DNA from 2 places in the Oribacterium sp. P9 genome. Region 1 is predicted to be linked to the other one. Evidence: predicted binding sites of a transcription regulator. Region 1 holds the regulator's gene; the other holds the start of a gene.

The links. The regulator Rex, encoded in region 1, represses fermentation and respiration genes when NADH is low (regulators of the CRP and FNR family bind a similar motif). The targets are predictions, from matches to a motif close to ATTGTTAANTANTTAACAAT.
Region 2: a site for Rex is predicted at 7,352-7,371, ahead of ACK8P7_RS04855 (4Fe-4S dicluster domain-containing protein). Genes of this name have one in related genera too.

The regions. Positions count from the first base shown of each region.
Region 1 covers NZ_JBKEIS010000018.1:1,252-10,043, reverse strand. The annotation lists gene rpoZ (DNA-directed RNA polymerase subunit omega) at 1-361, opposite strand, end outside; gene gmk (guanylate kinase) at 342-980, opposite strand; gene ACK8P7_RS09395 (YicC/YloC family endoribonuclease) at 992-1,873, opposite strand; gene ACK8P7_RS09390 (NFACT family protein) at 2,042-3,817, shown strand; gene ACK8P7_RS09385 (YebC/PmpR family DNA-binding transcriptional regulator) at 3,846-4,595, opposite strand; gene ACK8P7_RS09380 (NAD(P)H-hydrate dehydratase) at 4,735-5,697, opposite strand; gene acpS (holo-ACP synthase) at 5,639-6,055, opposite strand; gene ACK8P7_RS09370 (redox-sensing transcriptional repressor Rex) at 6,057-6,713, opposite strand; gene ACK8P7_RS09365 (M20 family metallopeptidase) at 6,941-8,128, shown strand; gene ACK8P7_RS09360 (adenylosuccinate synthase) at 8,281-8,792, opposite strand, start outside.
Region 2 covers NZ_JBKEIS010000005.1:25,929-34,720, forward strand. The annotation lists gene ACK8P7_RS04830 (DUF6449 domain-containing protein) at 1-1,321, opposite strand, end outside; gene ACK8P7_RS04835 (ABC transporter ATP-binding protein) at 1,296-2,195, opposite strand; gene ACK8P7_RS04840 (GntR family transcriptional regulator) at 2,192-2,680, opposite strand; gene ACK8P7_RS04845 (GGDEF domain-containing protein) at 2,930-4,027, opposite strand; gene ACK8P7_RS04850 (histidine phosphatase family protein) at 4,856-5,518, shown strand; gene ACK8P7_RS04855 (4Fe-4S dicluster domain-containing protein) at 5,765-7,267, opposite strand; gene ACK8P7_RS04860 (chromate transporter) at 7,809-8,414, shown strand; gene ACK8P7_RS04865 (chromate transporter) at 8,411-8,792, shown strand, end outside.

The sequences.
Region 1 (8,792 bases):
AAGCTGCATGCGCATCGTTCATCAGCATGATATCCTCACTGTCCTCGTCCTCGCTGTCCTCATCGAGGTCAAAAGCGAAGCCCGGGTTCTCTCTCGCCGCGATCTTCGGATCGTCATCGACCTCCGTACCACGCTTGATGGTCACGAGATTCCGTGCGAGCTCCTCGACAGCGATCGCGAGCGGCTTTCTGCCTTCTGCGTTCGGAAGTACAGGATCTGCACCATCGATCAGCTGACGTGCACGCTTCGCGCTGGCGATAACGGCTGCGTAACGGCTCTCTACGAGCTTATCCGTGTCGTCCTGAATGGCGTTCGTATTCTTCGCTGCATCAATCAGGTCATTATATGTTTGCTGTGACATGTTCTATCCTCCTCAGATCCTGTCTTACATTTTCGATGATCTCCATGTGCCGGCTGGACTTTTCGTGCGCGGCACGTATGAGATTATGCAATTTTTCGGTGCAAGTGTCAATATTATCGTTTACCAATATATAGTCGTAGGCCTCGACGCCCTCCGACTCCTGCATGGCTCTCCGAAGGCGCTTTTCGATGACCTCCATGGTCTCCGTGCCACGTCCCACGAGACGACGGCGAAGCTCCTCTCCCGATGGCGGTGTGACGAAGATCAGGATCGCCTCCGGGTACTTCTCGCGGATCTTCAGTGCGCCCTGGATCTCGATTTCGAGTAGTACATCCTTTCCGGCCTCGAGGTTCTCCTCGACATACTTCTTCGGTGTGCCGTAGTAGTGCTCGACGTACTGCGCGTACTCCACGAGCGCATCCTGTGCGATCATCTCCTCGAACTCCTCCTTCGTCCTGAAGAAGTACTCGCGTCCATCGACCTCGCCCTCGCGCGGCTGGCGCGTCGTCGCTGAGATCGACAGTGCATACTGATCATAACGGGAAACAAGCTGCTTCATCAGCGTTCCCTTACCGGCTCCTGAAAAGCCGGAAATCACAACTAAAACTCCCTTTTCCATGTATACCTTCCTTACTCAAGATTCTGAATCTGCTCACGGATCTTCTCGATCAGGGTCTTCAGCCCGATCGCATCCTCCGATACGATCAGGTCGTTTGCCTTACTGAGCGTCGTGTTCGCCTCACGGTTCATCTCCTGTGCGACGAAATCAAGCTCACGACCGACGAGGCCGTCGTTCTGGAGCTTCGTCCGCATATTCTTGATATGGCTGTGCAGGCGTACCCGCTCCTCATCGGTGCAGATCTTATCCGAGTAGATCGTCACCTCCTGCACGATGCGGGCTTCGTCGATGCCGGTACCCTCGAGGAGCTCCGATACCTTCGCACGAAGACGCGCCTCATAGGCGGCTGTGATCTCCGGCGAACGCGCATCGATACGGTTCACGATGGCTTCCATCTCGGCGAGTTTTCCGAGGAGATCCTTCTGGAGGTTCTCGCCCTCCATCACACGGGTCTCGGAGAAACGCTCGAGTGCACCGGTGAGTGACGGCTTCAGGCTCTCCCAGAGCGCGTCATCATCCTCAGATTCCTCAGAGAGCACGAGCACATCCGGCAGCGACGCCAGATTGGTGACTTTAACATTGTCCTCGACTCCCAGCGCGTTCACCAGTGTACGCATGGACTCCAGGTACTCCTTCGCGAGCGGCAGATCGAGCCGGAGGGCCTTTCCCTTCTCTGAAAAGCTCTCGTAGGTGATGAAGAGATCGACCTTGCCACGGGAGATGTACTCCTTCACAGTGTTTCGGATATTGGCCTCGAGTGCATTAAACTTCTTCGGCATCTTGATGCTGAGATCCAGGAAACGGGAATTGACCGACTTCACTTCCACGGACAGGCGGTACTGGTCGTTCGAGACCTCGGCGCGTCCGAATCCGGTCATGCTTTTTAATTTCATAGATTACCTCGATGTGCACAGCCTGCCCGAGGGCGGCTTGCGTTTTTTAGTCATATGTAATAAATTATAGTCTACTATAATTTAGAAGTAAAGTTTTAACAGTTCAGGTCGTGGGGTCCCCTGTCTGAACTGTCACGTAAGGTTTTTGATATAGAAAGGCGATGTGCTATGGCATATGATGGACTGGTCGTTTCGGCGACCGTAAAGGAGTTTCGCGAGCGTCTGATCGGCGGCAGGATTGCGAAGATCACACAGCCGGAGAAGGATGAGATCCAGCTGACCGTGCGAAATCAGAAGGATAATGTGAAGGTACAGATCTCGGTCAATCCGTCCCTTCCGCTCTGCACCCTCACGGAGGATGCGAAGCCGGCGCCGATCAACGCGCCGACCTTCTGTATGGCCCTCCGGAAGCACATCGGAAACGGTGCGATCCTCGACGTGCGACAGCCGGACCAGGCGCTGCACGAGGACGGTCTCGAGCGTGTCATCCTCTTCACCATCGAGCATCTCGATGAGATGGGCGACCTCGGAAAGCGCTACCTCGCGGTCGAGCTGATGGGCAAGTACTCGAACATCATCCTGCTCCGCGATGACCACAGCATCATCGATTCCGTGAAGCGCATCTCCGCTTCCCAGTCCTCCGTGCGGGAGGTGCTGCCGAATCGTCCGTACTTCATCCCGGATGCGGGTGGAAAGAAGAATCCGCTGACACTCGATGAAGCCGCTTTCTGTGCGCTGCTCGCGCAGCAGCCGGAGCCGGTCTTCAAGGCGCTCTTCCATCACATCACGGGTCTCAGTCCACTGACGGCCTCCGAGCTCTGTCACCGCGCCGGTGTCGATCCCGACCTCTCCGCGAACTGCCAGCCGGCAGAAGCATTGGCCGCACTGTACGGAAGCTTCCATCATATTATAGAAGAAGTTGCGATCGAGCGGCAGCCGGATCCGGTCATCGTCTACCAGGATGAGGTGCCGACGGACTTCTCCGCCTTCGATCTCACGCTGTATGAGGCGGACGCCGCCTTCGAGGTCGAGCACTTCGACTCGATGAGTGAGGTCATCCGCCGCTTCTACAGTGAGAAGGATAGGAGCTCCCGTATCCGTCAGCGTTCGACGGATCTCCGGAAGGTGCTGACGACGCTGATGGAGCGTGCCGGGAAGAAGCTGATGATTCAGGAGAAGCAGCTCCGGGATACCGAGGGCATGGATAAGTACCGCGTATACGGTGAGCTGCTGCACACCTACGGCTACTCGCTGCAGGGTGGGGAGGATCAGCTGGTCTGCGAGAACTACTATACAAACAGTGAGATCACGATTCCACTGCAGAAGGATCTCTCTGCGGCGGAGAATGCGAAGCGCTACCTCGAGAAGTACCAGAAGCAGAAGCGTACGAAGGAGAACGTGACGGTGCAGCTCGAGGAGACGCGGAAGGAGGTCGAGCACCTCGAGTCGATCCGCACGGCGCTTGACATCGCGGAGTCCGAGGAGGATCTGCAGGATATCCGTCGGGAGATGATCGATTTCGGTTTCCTGCATAAGACGCCGGGAAAGGGAAAGAACCGGCTGCAGCGGAAGTCGAAGCCGTACCACTGGGTGACGAGCGACGGCTATGAGCTGTTCATCGGAAAGAATAATTATCAGAACGAGGACGTGAGCTTCCGACTCGGGGATGGCGGGGATCTCTGGTTCCACGCGAAGGGCGTGACGGGTTCGCATGTCATCGTGAAGACGGGCGGGCAGCCGATGGAGGAGGTGCCGGACCGGGTCTTCATCGAGGCGGCGGAGCTCGCGGCGTACTTCTCTTCGCATCGTGAGGATCCGAAGGTCGAGGTCGATTATACGATTCGGAAGAATCTTCGGAAGGTGCCGAATCAGGCACCGGGCTTCGTCATCTATCATACGAACTGGTCGGTGACGGTGGAGCCGAAGAACCTACTCAATGCATAAAAAAAAGACCGCTTACGCGGTCTTTTTTTTACTCCTCATTCTCTTCTTCCCAGTTGGTGTATACAGTCTGAACGTCCTCGGATGCGTCGAGCAGGTCGAGGGTTCTGCGAAGTCCCTTTACGACCTCTGGATCGGTAACCGATACGTAGTTCTGCGGGATCATCACGACGTCCGCTTCTGCCATCGGGATGCCCTGCTTCTCGATGTTCTCGCGAACCGTCTCGAAGTCCGCCGGATCCGTGATGATCACGTAGGAATCCTCTTCGTCGGTGATGTCCTCGGCACCAGCCTCGATGGCCATATCCATCAGTGTGTCGAAGTCCTTACCCATATCGTCCATCGCCTCACGGTCGAGGATGATCTGGCCCTTCTCGTCAAACATGAAGGAAACGGCACCCTGCGTTGCGAGTGAGCCGTGGCCCTTCGTAAATGCGGAACGTACATCCGCTGCAGCACGGTTCTTGTTATCCGTCAGAACCTTGACGATGATGGCTACACCATTCGGGCCGTAGCCCTCGTACTGAAGCTCCTCGAAGTTATCCGCATCCATGGATCCGGCTGCCTTCTTGATACCGCTGTTGATGGTGTCGTTCGGCATGTTGTTTGCCTTTGCCTTCGCGATGACAGCAGCGAGCTTGGAGTTGTTAGCTGGGTCAGGTCCACCGGCCTTTACAGCCAGTGCGAGCTCATGGCCGATCATGGTGAAAATTTTGCCCTTTGCGGCATCATTCTTTTCCTTCTTAGCACGGATGTTTGAAAACTTGGAATGTCCTGACATAATACTCTCCTCAATTACATATATAAAATTGATCGATGTTTAAATCAAACTCTAGTACTATAACGTAAAAACGGCGTAGAATCAAGCTTTTCTGACATGTTTGCATCTTAGAACGGCGGGCGGGTCGCAGGAATCATCTTCACGCATGCATCACGATTCCGAGCATGTCCGCCGTTTCCCTGGCGAGTACGCCGTGGGTTCCGTGGATATTTGCGGCCTGTCGTCCGGCTTCTGCATGGAGCAGGACGCCGGTGACGGCTGCGTCGAAGGCCATCCTGCGCCAGCGCGTACGCTGTTCTTCTGGCGGGACTTCGTTCAGTGCGTCGATTCGGTCGGCGCGCAGGACGGCATAGACGCCGGCGATGGCACCGGACAGGACGTCGCCGGAGCCGCCTTTACTGAGGGCCGGGCTCGCCTCCAGGTTCTGGAAGGCGTGTCCGTCGGCATCCAGGACGATGGTTTCCGAGCCCTTCATCACGGTTATGGTGCCATGTGCCGCGGCCAATGCTTCCGCCGCGTGGGCCGGGCACTGAAGGATCTCCTGTAGCGAAACCGCAGAGAGGCGCGCCATCTCCATCGGGTGTGGCGTGACGACCACCGGGATCTGCCGTGCGATCTGGTCGACGAGCTGCATGAGCTCCGGACGGACGCTCAGGATATTGAGGCCGTCTGCGTCGATCAGCAGAAGCGGGAATTTCCCAAGCCATTTCGACGGCGTTGCATCACACTGCGCTGCGATGGCCTGCAGCAGCTCGCGAACGAGCGTCACGCTCAGCGCCTCGGTGCCGAGACCTGGCCCCAGCACGAGGATGTCCGCCCAGGAGACATTGGCCTCGGACAGGACCCGGAAATTACTGTCCGAATCGTAGCCGGTGAAGATCGCCTCCGGAAGCAGGGACTGCACGATGAGGCGGTTCGACGCAGGGGTCAGGATGCGCACGAGGCCGGCGCCGCTGCGATAGGCGGCGAGACCGGCGAGGTAAGCGGCACCACACATGCCCTCCGAGCCGGCGGCCACGAGGATCTTTCCGTAGGTTCCCTTATTACTGTCGCTCCGGCGTGCCGGAATCTTCCTGAGATAGGTCGTCTTGTCTGTGTCCATCTGTGCCCTCCAGTATGGCAAATGCGATGACGAGCTCCTTCGTGTCGGAGATCGAGACCTGAATCGAGCGTCCGCCCAGCTCGTCATACAGTGTGCGGGCAGCGCCGTGAAGCACGACATAGGGTTTCCCGAGTTCATCCCGGAGCACCTCGACGTCGATCGGGCGGAAGCCGCGGAAGCCGGTGCCGAAGCACTTCGCGACCGCCTCCTTACATGCAAAATCACCGGCAAGCATGGAATCTCTTCCAGATGCCTGCCGGCGCTCATGCTCCGTAAAAATACGAGTCTCCGTGCCTGTTCGCCGGGTACTTTCGATACGGCTGATTTCCAGGATGTCGGTGCCGATACCGATCACCATCTTATGCCTCGTCCTCCGCTTCTTTCCGTCCGTAGGCTTCACCCATACGGTAGCTGAGACGCATCAGCGACTCGGAGAGATGCACGTTCTCGATGACGACATCATCCGGAACCTCGAGATCGACGTGCGCGAAGTTCCAGATACCAACGACGCCGTCGGCGATCAGCTGCTCGACTACCTTCACGGCCGGTGTCTTCGGGATGCAGACCGCTGCCATCTTGACATTGGATGCCTTCACGACCTCATCGATCTTCTCCATCGGAAGCACCTCGACATCGCCTACCCGGGTACCGATAACCGTCGGGTCCTGATCGAAGATAGCTCTTACGATGAAGCCGCGCTTTCGGAAATTTGTATAGTTCGCCAGTGCCTGTCCTAAGTGACCGGCTCCGACGATGATCATCTCATGCTCCTCATCGATGTTCAGGATCTTCGCGATCTCATCATGCAGATTTCGGATGTTGTAGCCGTAGCCCTGCTGACCGAAGCCGCCGAAGTTATTGAGGTCCTGACGGATCTGCGACGCCGTGAGCTTCATCCGCTTACTTAATTCGTTCGACGAAATGCGCTCGATCCCCTGATCCATGAGATCCTCGAGATATCGATAATATCTAGGAAGTCTCTGGATAACCGCCTGTGATATTTCTTTCTTTGCCATGTTAATGCGCTCTCCTGTGATATGATTTTGTAGATATTGCATACAAAATCATAGATTTCGTTCTAAATTATACAATCCTGTGAAATAGATGTCAAAGGCAAGTTGTAGAATTCTTAACAAATATATTGTTAAATAAGTATAAATAATAATCTTTTGTTTTCTATATTTTACAAGCACTTCCGCTGCCCTGTATAATGGGCTCATCAAAAAACGGAGGTGCTTTTAATTTGAAGGAAAGATTATTTCAAACGATCGATGGCGTTCGGGAAGAGCTGATCGCGATGGCCGACGATATCTTCGATCACCCGGAAACCGGCATGGAGGAGTTTCATGCCCTTGACGTTCTGACACAGTGGCTTATGCGCGAAGGCTTCGAGGTCGAAACCGGCATTGCGGGTGTCCCGACCGCATTTAAGGCAGTCTATCACCACGGGAACGGCGGCCCGAACATCGGACTGCTCTGTGAGTATGACGCGCTTCCAGGCCTCGGACACGCCTGCGGTCATCATCTGCAGGGTCCATCCATCCTCGCTGCGGCGAAGGCATTAAAAGAAGCAGACCTGGACCAGGCCTATACCATCACGGTCTACGGAACCCCTGCCGAGGAAAGCATCAGCGGCAAGATCCAGATGATCCGGAACGGCTGCGATTTCACCGATCTCGACGTGGCCTTCATGATGCACGGCGGTCCGAATACGCAGGTGGATGTGAAGTCTCTCGCGAACTCGAAGTATAAGGTAATCTACCACGGCACCAGTGCGCACGCTGCGCTCCGCCCGGAAAAGGGTCGCAGTGCGCTGGATGGCCTCATCCTCGCCTTCCAGGGCGTTGAGTTTTTACGTGAGCACGTCGCATCCGACGTGAAGATCCATTATACAGTCACCAACTGCGGCGGCACACCGGCCAATGTCGTGCCGGCCTATGCGGAGGCGAGCTTCTACGTGCGTTCCTATAACCGCGCTTACCTCGACAACGTCTGCACACGCTTCGAAAAGATTCTCCAGGGCGCGGCGATGATGACCGAAACCGAGGTGGAAATCATCCGCGAGAAGGAAGTCGATAATAAGATTCCGGTCATCCGACTGAACGATCTCGTGATGAAGCAGGCCGAAGAGATCGGCGCACCGCGGATCGCCCCGCCGAGAGCGCAGACCGGTTCGACGGATTTCGGCAATGTCATGCGCCGTGTACCTGGTACCTGTGCCCGCATCGCCTTCGTTCCGGAGGGTTCGACCGCGCACTCCCAGGCATATCTCGACGCCGGTAAAACCGAGGAAGCACACAAGGCAATCTTCTACGGTGCGAAGATCCTGGCCGGTGCCGCGTATGAGCTCATCACCGAGCCGGCACTGCTCGCAGACATAAAGGAAGAATTCAGAACGACGCTTGAAAAGGAAAATCAGGCCGCTAAGTAATTTCGGGTTCGGCCCGGATATCTCCCACTCCGATCCCTGATCTTCGGGTCGGAGTATAACACATCGTACCCCTTCATCTATACCCATAAAAACGAGGCGCCCATTGCAGTGATGCAATGGGCGCCTCGTTTATACTAGTATTTGTCACGCGATCAGATCTTCGGGGTTCTCTTCAGAATCTCGTGTCTCTCCGGACCATTGGAAACCATGGTGATCGGGGTCTCGATGTGCTTCTCGATGAAGTCGATGTAGTTCTTACAGTTCTCCGGAAGCTCGTCATAGTTCTTGATGCCGCGGATGTCGCAGTTCCAGCCCGGCAGGGTCTCATAGACCGGCTTTGCCTTGTTAAGGAGCGGTGTAACCGGGAAGTCGGTGGTTACCTTACCATCGATCTCATAGCCTACGCAGACCTTGATCTCCTTCAGGTAGCCGAGTACATCGAGGACGGTCAGTGCGACCTCGGTCGCGCTCTGAAGCTGGCAACCATACTTCGAAGCGACGGCATCATACCAGCCGACTCTTCTCGGACGTCCAGTGGTTGCACCGAACTCACCCTTATCGCCACCTCTTCTACGAAGCTCATCTGCCTCCTCACCGAAGAGCTCGGAAACGAAATCACCGGCACCGACTGCGGAGGAATATGCCTTCGTTACAGCGACGATAT
Region 2 (8,792 bases), on a different contig from region 1:
CGATCGTATGGAGGAGTTCGAGCCCCTGATCGTCCGAGATCTGCATCTCATCCGCCAGCGTCGAGGACGGCATCGCGTCAAACGTTACGCCATACCAGCCCTCGGTATATTCCACCGTCGAGTGGTACTGGCTCGTCGCATCCGGGTCGAGGAGGTCGCTGTAGATGCCGCCGGACGCAAGCTTCTCTGTCGCCGGCAGGTAGCGGTCGTAGCCGAAGAGGTCGAAGCGGAAGATCGCGAAGACGACGCCGACAAAGACTGCACTCACAAGGAGCTGTCGCTTATGCGCAAACAGACTCTTGAAATCGAAGTGATAGATGATTTCGATGATGCAGCTCACGAGAAGGAGTCCGCAGACGAGACCGAACACGGTCCAGCCATCCTCGCACATCATCGAGTGGAACATCGCGCCGAGCAGGAGTGACGACGGCACGGCGATCAGGAAGCGGATGATCGGCTCCGTAATCGGAAAAGCCATCGCGTGGCCGGCTGCCTCGGACGGACGTCGGCGATAGAGGAGCATACCGAGGAGGAACAGCACTGCCGCTGCCAGCATTGCCCACAGCGCCATACGTCCAGGCTGCGAAGACATGCAGGCCTTCACATACCAGGCGACCGGGGAGGTCCGCTCACTAAGCGCCAGCAGGAAGCTGTCGTCGCCGTAAAAGGTCGTGAAATACTCCGAAAAATACGCCGAGATCGTCATGCAGATCACCGGTCCCCAGCTGAAAAGCACGCCGGTCCCCAGCAGGCCCACCACCAGATTTCCGGTCAGCAGCATGCTGAGAATCGCGGTCATGTACACGAGGGCGAAGAAGCACAGGTGCTCGACGCTCGCGAGGTACAGGCTGCCCCAGTCGAACGGCACGCCCTTCACGCGGATCATAACGGCGGCGATCGTCAGGAAGCCGAGATAGGCGACGGCCATGTAGAGAAAGCCGTTCAGGCAGGTCACCGCGTACAGCATCTCCCGTCGGATCGGAAGGCTATGGTAGAAATCCGTTTTCTTTTTCGAGTGCAGGTACGCGAAGCCGGAGGCCGCCAGCACCACTGCGGCAATCGTCAGCATGAACGCGAGTGCGCCACCCTTCATGGAGTACATCCGCAGCATGTCGCGCGTGAAGTCCCTCTGCGCCTGTGTCCGTGCGAGATCCGCCGGGAGACTGCTGTTCAGATTCTCCGGTCGGAAGGCCGTGCTGCTCCAGAGCGCCGTCGTCACCGGGAAGGCGAAGAAGCACAGGAGCAGGACGAGCGCCAGGTTCCAGATGCGCTGCTTCGTATTTTCCTTCATGTATTTAAAAAATAAGCTTCTTGATGTCATAACCGGCCACCTCCGTTTCGCTGATAAAGATTTCCTCCAGGGAGAGCGGGATCATCTCGAAAAAGACCGGATGATAGCTCTGCATCCGCGCCTGGATCTCCTCCTTCTGTCCCCGCACCGTGAGCGTCAGCAGGCTTCCACGCTGCTCCGTCGTCATGATGTCGAGATCCTGCAGGTTCGTGCGGTCGAGCCCGGCAGGCAGCACGCACTGAATCTTATGAATATTCATCTTCATATCGTCGAGGTCCTTAGAAAGCAGCATGCCGCCCCGATGCAGGAGCCCCACGTGATCGCAGATATCCTCGAGCTCACGCAGGTTGTGCGAGGCGATCACCGGTGTCAGGTGCCTCTCCTCGATGTCGTTTGCGAAGAGGCTCTTCACGGTCTGCCGCATCACCGGATCGAGGCCGTCGAAGGTCTCATCACAGAAAAGATAATCCGTGCCGGCGCAGATGCCGAGCAGCACCGCAAGCTGCTTCTTCATGCCCTTCGAAAAGGTCTGGATCTTCCGGCGTCCGTCGAGCTCGAAGCTCTTCAGGAGCCTGCCGAAGCGGTCCGTATCAAAATTCGGGTAGATCCCCTGGTAAAATGTCTTCATATCGTCCGCTGTACCGTTTCCGAGAAAATATGGCTCATCCGGGATATAGAAGCATCTCGCCTTCACCCGTATATCCTCGAAAACCGCCTCCCCATCGAGGGTGATCGTGCCTTCATCCGGCTTCAGGATCCCTGCCGCCATCCGGAGGAAGGTGCTCTTCCCGGCACCGTTCGTGCCGATCAGACCGAACACAGTGCCATCCTGAATCTCCGCATGGATATGATCCACTGCGGTCACGCCCTGAAAGCGCTTGGTCAGATTGTCCGCCTTTATCATCTTCTGCCTCCTGTTTCTGTTTCGTATTCCGAGCCTGCGCCAGATTCTGTTTCTGTGCCTGCGCCCTGGCCCGCACCAGATCCTGTTTCTGTACCTGTGCCCTGGCCTGCGCCTGTGCCCGGATTCAGTTCGTAATTCTGCGCCACCTGCGCCTGAAATGCCTCCATCGTGATGCCGGCGTTCCGTGCGTCCTCAACCAGCAGTGCGAGCTCCCGCCAGATTTCGACCTGCTTCTTCGCTCGAATCTGGTGATTTTCCGCCACGAAGCTGCCGCGTCCCTTCACCGAGTAGATATAGCCCTGTCGCTCGAGCTCCGCATACGCCCGCTGGATCGTATTCGGATTGATCGACAGCTCCGTCGCGAGGCTTCGGACGGACGGCAGCTGGCTGTCCTGCGCGAGCACGCCCCGGACCATCAGATCCGACAGCTTTTCCACGATCTGCTCATAGAGAGGACGTCGATCCTTGTAATCGATGAGAATCATATCCGCTATCCCCTTTCCAGTACGTTTCCTGAATCTGTGAATCAAATGCATCAGATCCGGCAGAAGCGTAGCCAGGTGATTCATTTAATTCGTGTGATTTGAGTGAATTAAGTGTATTAATTGTATTAGTACAGCTGAAGTATAAAAAGAAAGCAGCCGATTGTCAATCAGCTGCTTTCTTACGATTTTATGAACATGTTCCGGCGCAGGTCGGAGATCGGGTTTTGCGGACGCCGGCGGCCTGCTGCTTTACGTGAAGTGTTTCTCCGCCTTATGTTCCTTCTTATTCTGGTACATCTTCTGGTCGGCGCGGGCCTTCGTATCGCGGATGCTCTCATACGCATCGAGGAGGGCACTTCCGTACGAAACATTCGGCAGAATCGAGGTCTTCACACGCTGCTTCGTCAGGTTCCAGTAGAACTTCTCCCGGCAGAAGACCTCCTTCTCCGGATTCCAGAGCAGCACGCAGAACTCGTCACCACCGATGCGGTAGCAGTTGCCATAGCGGCCGTAGGCCTTCTTCAGACACTGCGCGATTTCACGGAGACAGCGGTCACCCGCGAGATGCCCGTAGGTATCATTGATATGCTTGAAATCGTCGAGGTCGAGTACGATCAGCATCCGGTCCTCTTCGTGCAGATTCAGCGTCCGGTTCAGATAGTTCTTCTGGCTGAGCAGTCCTGTCAGACCATCGAGCTGGTTCCACATCTCGTTGCAGTAGAGGTAGTACAGGATCGACAGTATGGTCACGCAGAGCCAGGTCACGTGGATCCCCGGCAGCCGGATCTGCACGAGCGTTCCCAGCGCGAGAAACAGCGCCAGCGCATAGATGAGCTCCCGGCCACGGTTCTGGAAAAAGCGCGCCATCTCAAGGAGATGGTACATCAGGAAGACGATACCGGCGTAATACATCAGCATGTAGACCGGGAAGCCGCCCAGTCGCGAGTATTGGTTGGCCGCGTCCACCGTAAACACCAGTCCGCCCGTGAAGAGCGAGACGGTCATGATCAGAAAGTACACGATTTCCAGCGCGGTCGCCACCTTCAGACTCTCACTGATCTGTCCGCTCTGATCGATCGTGTAGACCATGACGAGCGGCACCGCGGGTGTCAGGCTGAAGCCCAGGTAGTTTGAGATGATGTTGATGGGCCGCATCCAGCGTGGCCCTCCGTCTACCAGCACCGTAATCAGCTCCAGGATCGAGATCAATGCAATCAGCAGAAAGGTGTACAGGAAGCCGCGGGTCTGCTTCGGATTTAAGGTATCATTCAGGCTCACCAGCACACACATAAATGCGAGCGCAAATAAATTGATCGCGGTAAGCACGAGAAAATACATGTCCGTCATCGCGATCCCCCTTTCATTTCTATAATGTCATTTACTCATTATATAGGAAGAGCCGGGCGGGAAACAATCCGGAAAAGGGCAAAAAACGGCGAAACGCAGGTGAAATTCCGGCAAATCATGCGGTTCCAGATGAAAGCCCGGAGGGGCGACAACAGAAGCACAGTACTTCGAAGCCGGTAAAATCTAAGCCAGGGACCCTAAGCGGCACTAAGCCCTCTGCAAGTGTGTCATATTTCGCACCCGAAATATAGCCGCCGTCTTTAACAGACGATTGACTCAGATGGTCTGAAATCGTCACATACGTTTTACCTTTATTTGTTCTCGATGCCGTCGTTGATGTGTGAACATAATAACTACCATCTGCCCGGCTCACAATGATCGGTACCGTTTTACCTGCGCCAGGGACACCGATCCAGTTCTCAGTATTGGGCTCGCTTTTATACGGGAAAACGGGCACTGGCGTCATCTTAAGAATTTCGTAAGGGGGTCTGACCCCATAAACTACGCTCGCGTGCCCTTGCTTTTCCAGCCATTAACAAGCCCTAATCGTATAAAAACGTCACGATGTCACTGCTGTCTTTAGCGGAATTTTCCATGTTATCTTTTCTAACTACTCTAATATTTATTTATACCATGTTTCCGTAAATGTTGTAAACGTTTAAAGATGCCAGTTTTTCAGTTTACATGCCATTGTACAGAAATAAATACAATTCATTCGCTTCAGCGATCTGATGACTACTTATTTCCGTCGAAATATGATATACTTCAGTCCATGCGAATCATGCACCAGAACATATAGACAGCGAGGAAACGATGATGGAAATATATATGATCAGACATGGAGAAACGATGTGGAATCAGCAGCATCGTCTGCAGGGACGGAAGGATATTCCGTTAAATGATGTGGGACTCGCCGGCGCGCGCATCGCGGCGGAGGCACTGAAGGATGTGCATTTCGATCGAGTATTCTCGAGTCCGCTCGTGCGTGCGAAGAAGACGGCCGAGATCATCCTGAAGAATCACCCTGATCTCAGCATTGAACCACTCGACGATCTCCAGGAGATCGCGTTCGGTACCGGAGAGGGCATCGAGATGCGCGATGATGTGCCGCATACCGAGGCGGAGAAAGAGATTCTCGATCATCTGAAGCGCTGGTTCGCGTACCCGGATACCGTGGCACCACTGCCGGGCGGCGAGTCAATCCGCGAGGTGAAGGACCGTATCGAGCACTTCCTCGATACGTATATCTACCCGAACGAGGGCAAATATGAGCGCGTGATGGTGACCTGCCACGGCGGTATCCTCCGCGGCGTCGAGAGCATCGTCCGGAACCTGAGCGACGCGGATTACTGGGACGGCGGCATCGTCCCGAACTGCGGTGCGATGGTCCTCGAGCTGAAGGACGGAAAACTCGCCATCGAGAAGGTCATCGACCTCATCAACCAGACGGAAACCGTCGTCGGCCTCGGCACACATCGTCCGCGGCACTAAGTTAAATTCTTAAATACTGCCGAAGGGCGACTGTCAGAAGCCATACGCAGAGGCCGTGAATAAATCAAAATTGGCCCCTTAGAACCAGTTGGAGTAATTTTCCTTAGCACCCTTCGCAACACTGAGTTTTCATAAAGAAAACTCAGTCGTTTGCGGAGGGCCTACTGGTTCTTAGGGGCCAATTTTTGATTTTTCCGACCTCGGAGTACTGCGCTTCTGACAGTCGCCCTTCGGTTTATTTAGAAATTATTTCGTCTCGCTGTGTGGCGGAGCCATATGTCCACGCATCATGGAGAACTTATCCATCGGATACTTCTCGAGGTTATCGAGGATCTTACGATCATCGGCCTGGTTCAGAAGATCCTGACGGGACTTCCGAAGCTCCATCTCCGTCTTGTGCTTACTTGGGCCACCGACGCAACCGCCCTCGCAGACCATACCCTCGATGAAATCCTCCGGGAGCTTGCCGAGCTTGAGAAGTGTCAGCGCAACGTTGCACTCCTTGCCACCGGCTGCTGCACGAAGCTTGATACCGGTCGTATCCTCGTTCCGCTCACGCATCACCTCCATAACCGCGTTTGCAACGCCGCCGGATGTTGCGAAGCTCTTGCCCCAGATGGACGACTCCTGATACGGATCAACCACCGGCTTCATCTCCACATTCTTCGAGGCCATCATCGTGGTCATCTCGCCAAATGTGAGAACGTAGTCTGCATTGCCCTCGATCCCCATCTCATGGGACTCGGACTTCTTCGCGATGCACGGTCCGATAAATACAGTCGTGCAGCCCGGGTGGGTCGCCTTCAGGTATCTGGAAATCGCGCACATCGGGGAAACGGTCTCCGACATGTTCTCCTTAAACTGCTCCGGGAAATGCATACGCAGCATGTTGATGAATGCCGGACAGCAGGAGGTCGTCATCTTCTTACCTTCCTTACGTGCCTCGGACCACTCCTCTGCCTCGTACGCTGCGGTCATATCGCCGCCGAGACCGACCTCGACCATGTCGGTGAAGCCGACTTCCTTCAGTGCCTCACGGATGGAGCCCATGGTGATGTCCTTACCGAACTGACCCTCGATCGCCGGTGCACACATCGCGAAGACTTCCTTGCCGGCCTTGATGTCACGGATGACATCGAGCACATCGATCTTCGATGCGATCGCGCCGAACGGACAGCTGTGGATACACTGACCACAGCGGATGCACTTCTTATCGTCGATCTTACAGATGCCGTTCTCGTCGTAGCTGATGGCATTGACCGGACACGGCTTACGGCACGGACGCTCCAGATGCGCGATGGCACCATATGGACACGCGTTCGCACACATACCACACTCCTTACACTTGTTCGGATCGATGTGCGCTCTCGACTCGGTCATGGTGATCGCACCGAAGCGGCAGCTGTTCTGGCACGCCTTACCAAGGCAGAGACGGCAGTTATCGGTTACAGAATAAGTGGATAGCGGACACTCCTCGCAGGCCGGATCGATGACCTGTACGACGTTCGGATTCTTCTCCGTCGTGTATGGATTTGCATCCATGTTCTCAGAAAGACGGATTCTCCATCTCAGAATCTCACGCTCCTTGTAGACACAGCAGCGCCATGTTGCGTGAGGTCCCGGTGAAATCGACATAATCAGCTGATTCTCTGCATCTGGTGTGATCTCGTCATGCTCCCAGAGCTCGCGTGCGAGCCCCTCCATGACAGCATGCTTGATGGAAACCGCACCCCTATCATTTGTAACCATATATTTTCCTCCTGAAAAAAATATACATAAAATCGCCCAGTTATAAAAAGTATAACATGCGATGAAAAACTTGAACATTGTTAATTTGACACAGAATTAACAAGTCGTTTTACATTATATATAGAAGTTTCGAAAATGCGTGTTTTTTCGTAGAAACATGAACTTTGAATAATACGAAAAAATAATATACATTTTGGCAGCACCCTTCGCTCCCGGAGGATGCTCACTATATTATTATGAGCATTTCAGAAAATTTCATATACCCGTGCGCCCGTTTCCTATGGATTTCCGAGACTTTTATATATTATTTTTCACGAAAGGCCATTTTTCATAGATATGGTCTATTATTTTCGAAGCAGGCTCGCTAAAACCCTATATGATTTTTTGAAATCTATGCAATATAATATATTTCGTTTGGTCCTATACTATGGATCGTTGAAATATAACGAATCCCTGCTTATACTACCAGCAGAGGCCCCTTTTCCAGTCTCTGTCACGGTTCATCCTGAAATCACCCAGAGAATAAACGAGGTATCCTGACGTGAGTGAATCAATAAATAAATCTACCGATATAGCTCCAGGCTCCGGCGCGCGTCTCCGGAAGCTCTTCTTCGAGACCCTGTATCTCAGCGCCTTCACCTTCGGGGGCGGCTATGTCATCGTGTCGCTGCTGAAAAAGAAGTTCGTCGACGACCTGCACTGGATCAGCGAGGACGAAATGCTGGATCTCGTCGCGATCGCACAGTCCGCACCGGGCCCGATCGCGGTCAATGGCGCGATCGTCGTAGGCTACAAGATCTGCGGCTTCCCCGGCATCCTGCTCTCGGTGCTCGGCGCCGTCATCCCACCCTTCCTGATGCTGAGCGTCATCTCCCTCTTCTACTCCGCCTTCCGCTCGAATTTCATGATCCACCACATGCTGTCCGGCATGCGCTGCGGCGTCAGCGCGGTCATCATGTCCGTCACCTGGGACATGGCGAGCGGCGTACTGGTCGATAAAAAGTGGTCATCCCTCGTCATCATGCTCGCCGCCTTCGTCGCGAACTACATCCTCGGCATCTCCACGATCTGGATCATCCTCGCGGTCATCGCCCTCGGCGTCGCCGTAACACTCTGGCGAAATAAAGGTGAGGAGGTGCAGTCATGATCTATCTCCAGCTTTTCCTCGCCTTTCTCCGCATCGGTGCCTTCAGCTTCGGCGGTGGTTATGCCGCGATGCCACTGATCCAGGAGGAGGTCGTGAACCACTATCACTGGATCAGCATGGCGGACTTCACCGATCTCGTCACGATTTCCCAGATGACGCCCGGCCCGATCGCAATCAACGCCGCGACCTTCATCGGTCTCCAGATGGCGGGCCCGCTCGGTGCCGTCGCGGCGACCCTCGGGGATGTTCTACCGAGCTGCGTCGTCGTCACGATCATCGCCATCATCTACACAAAGTACAGGAAACTGAGCCTCCTGCAGGGCGTCCTGAAAACGCTCCGCCCGGCGGTCGTCGCCCTCATCTTCACCGCAGGGCTCC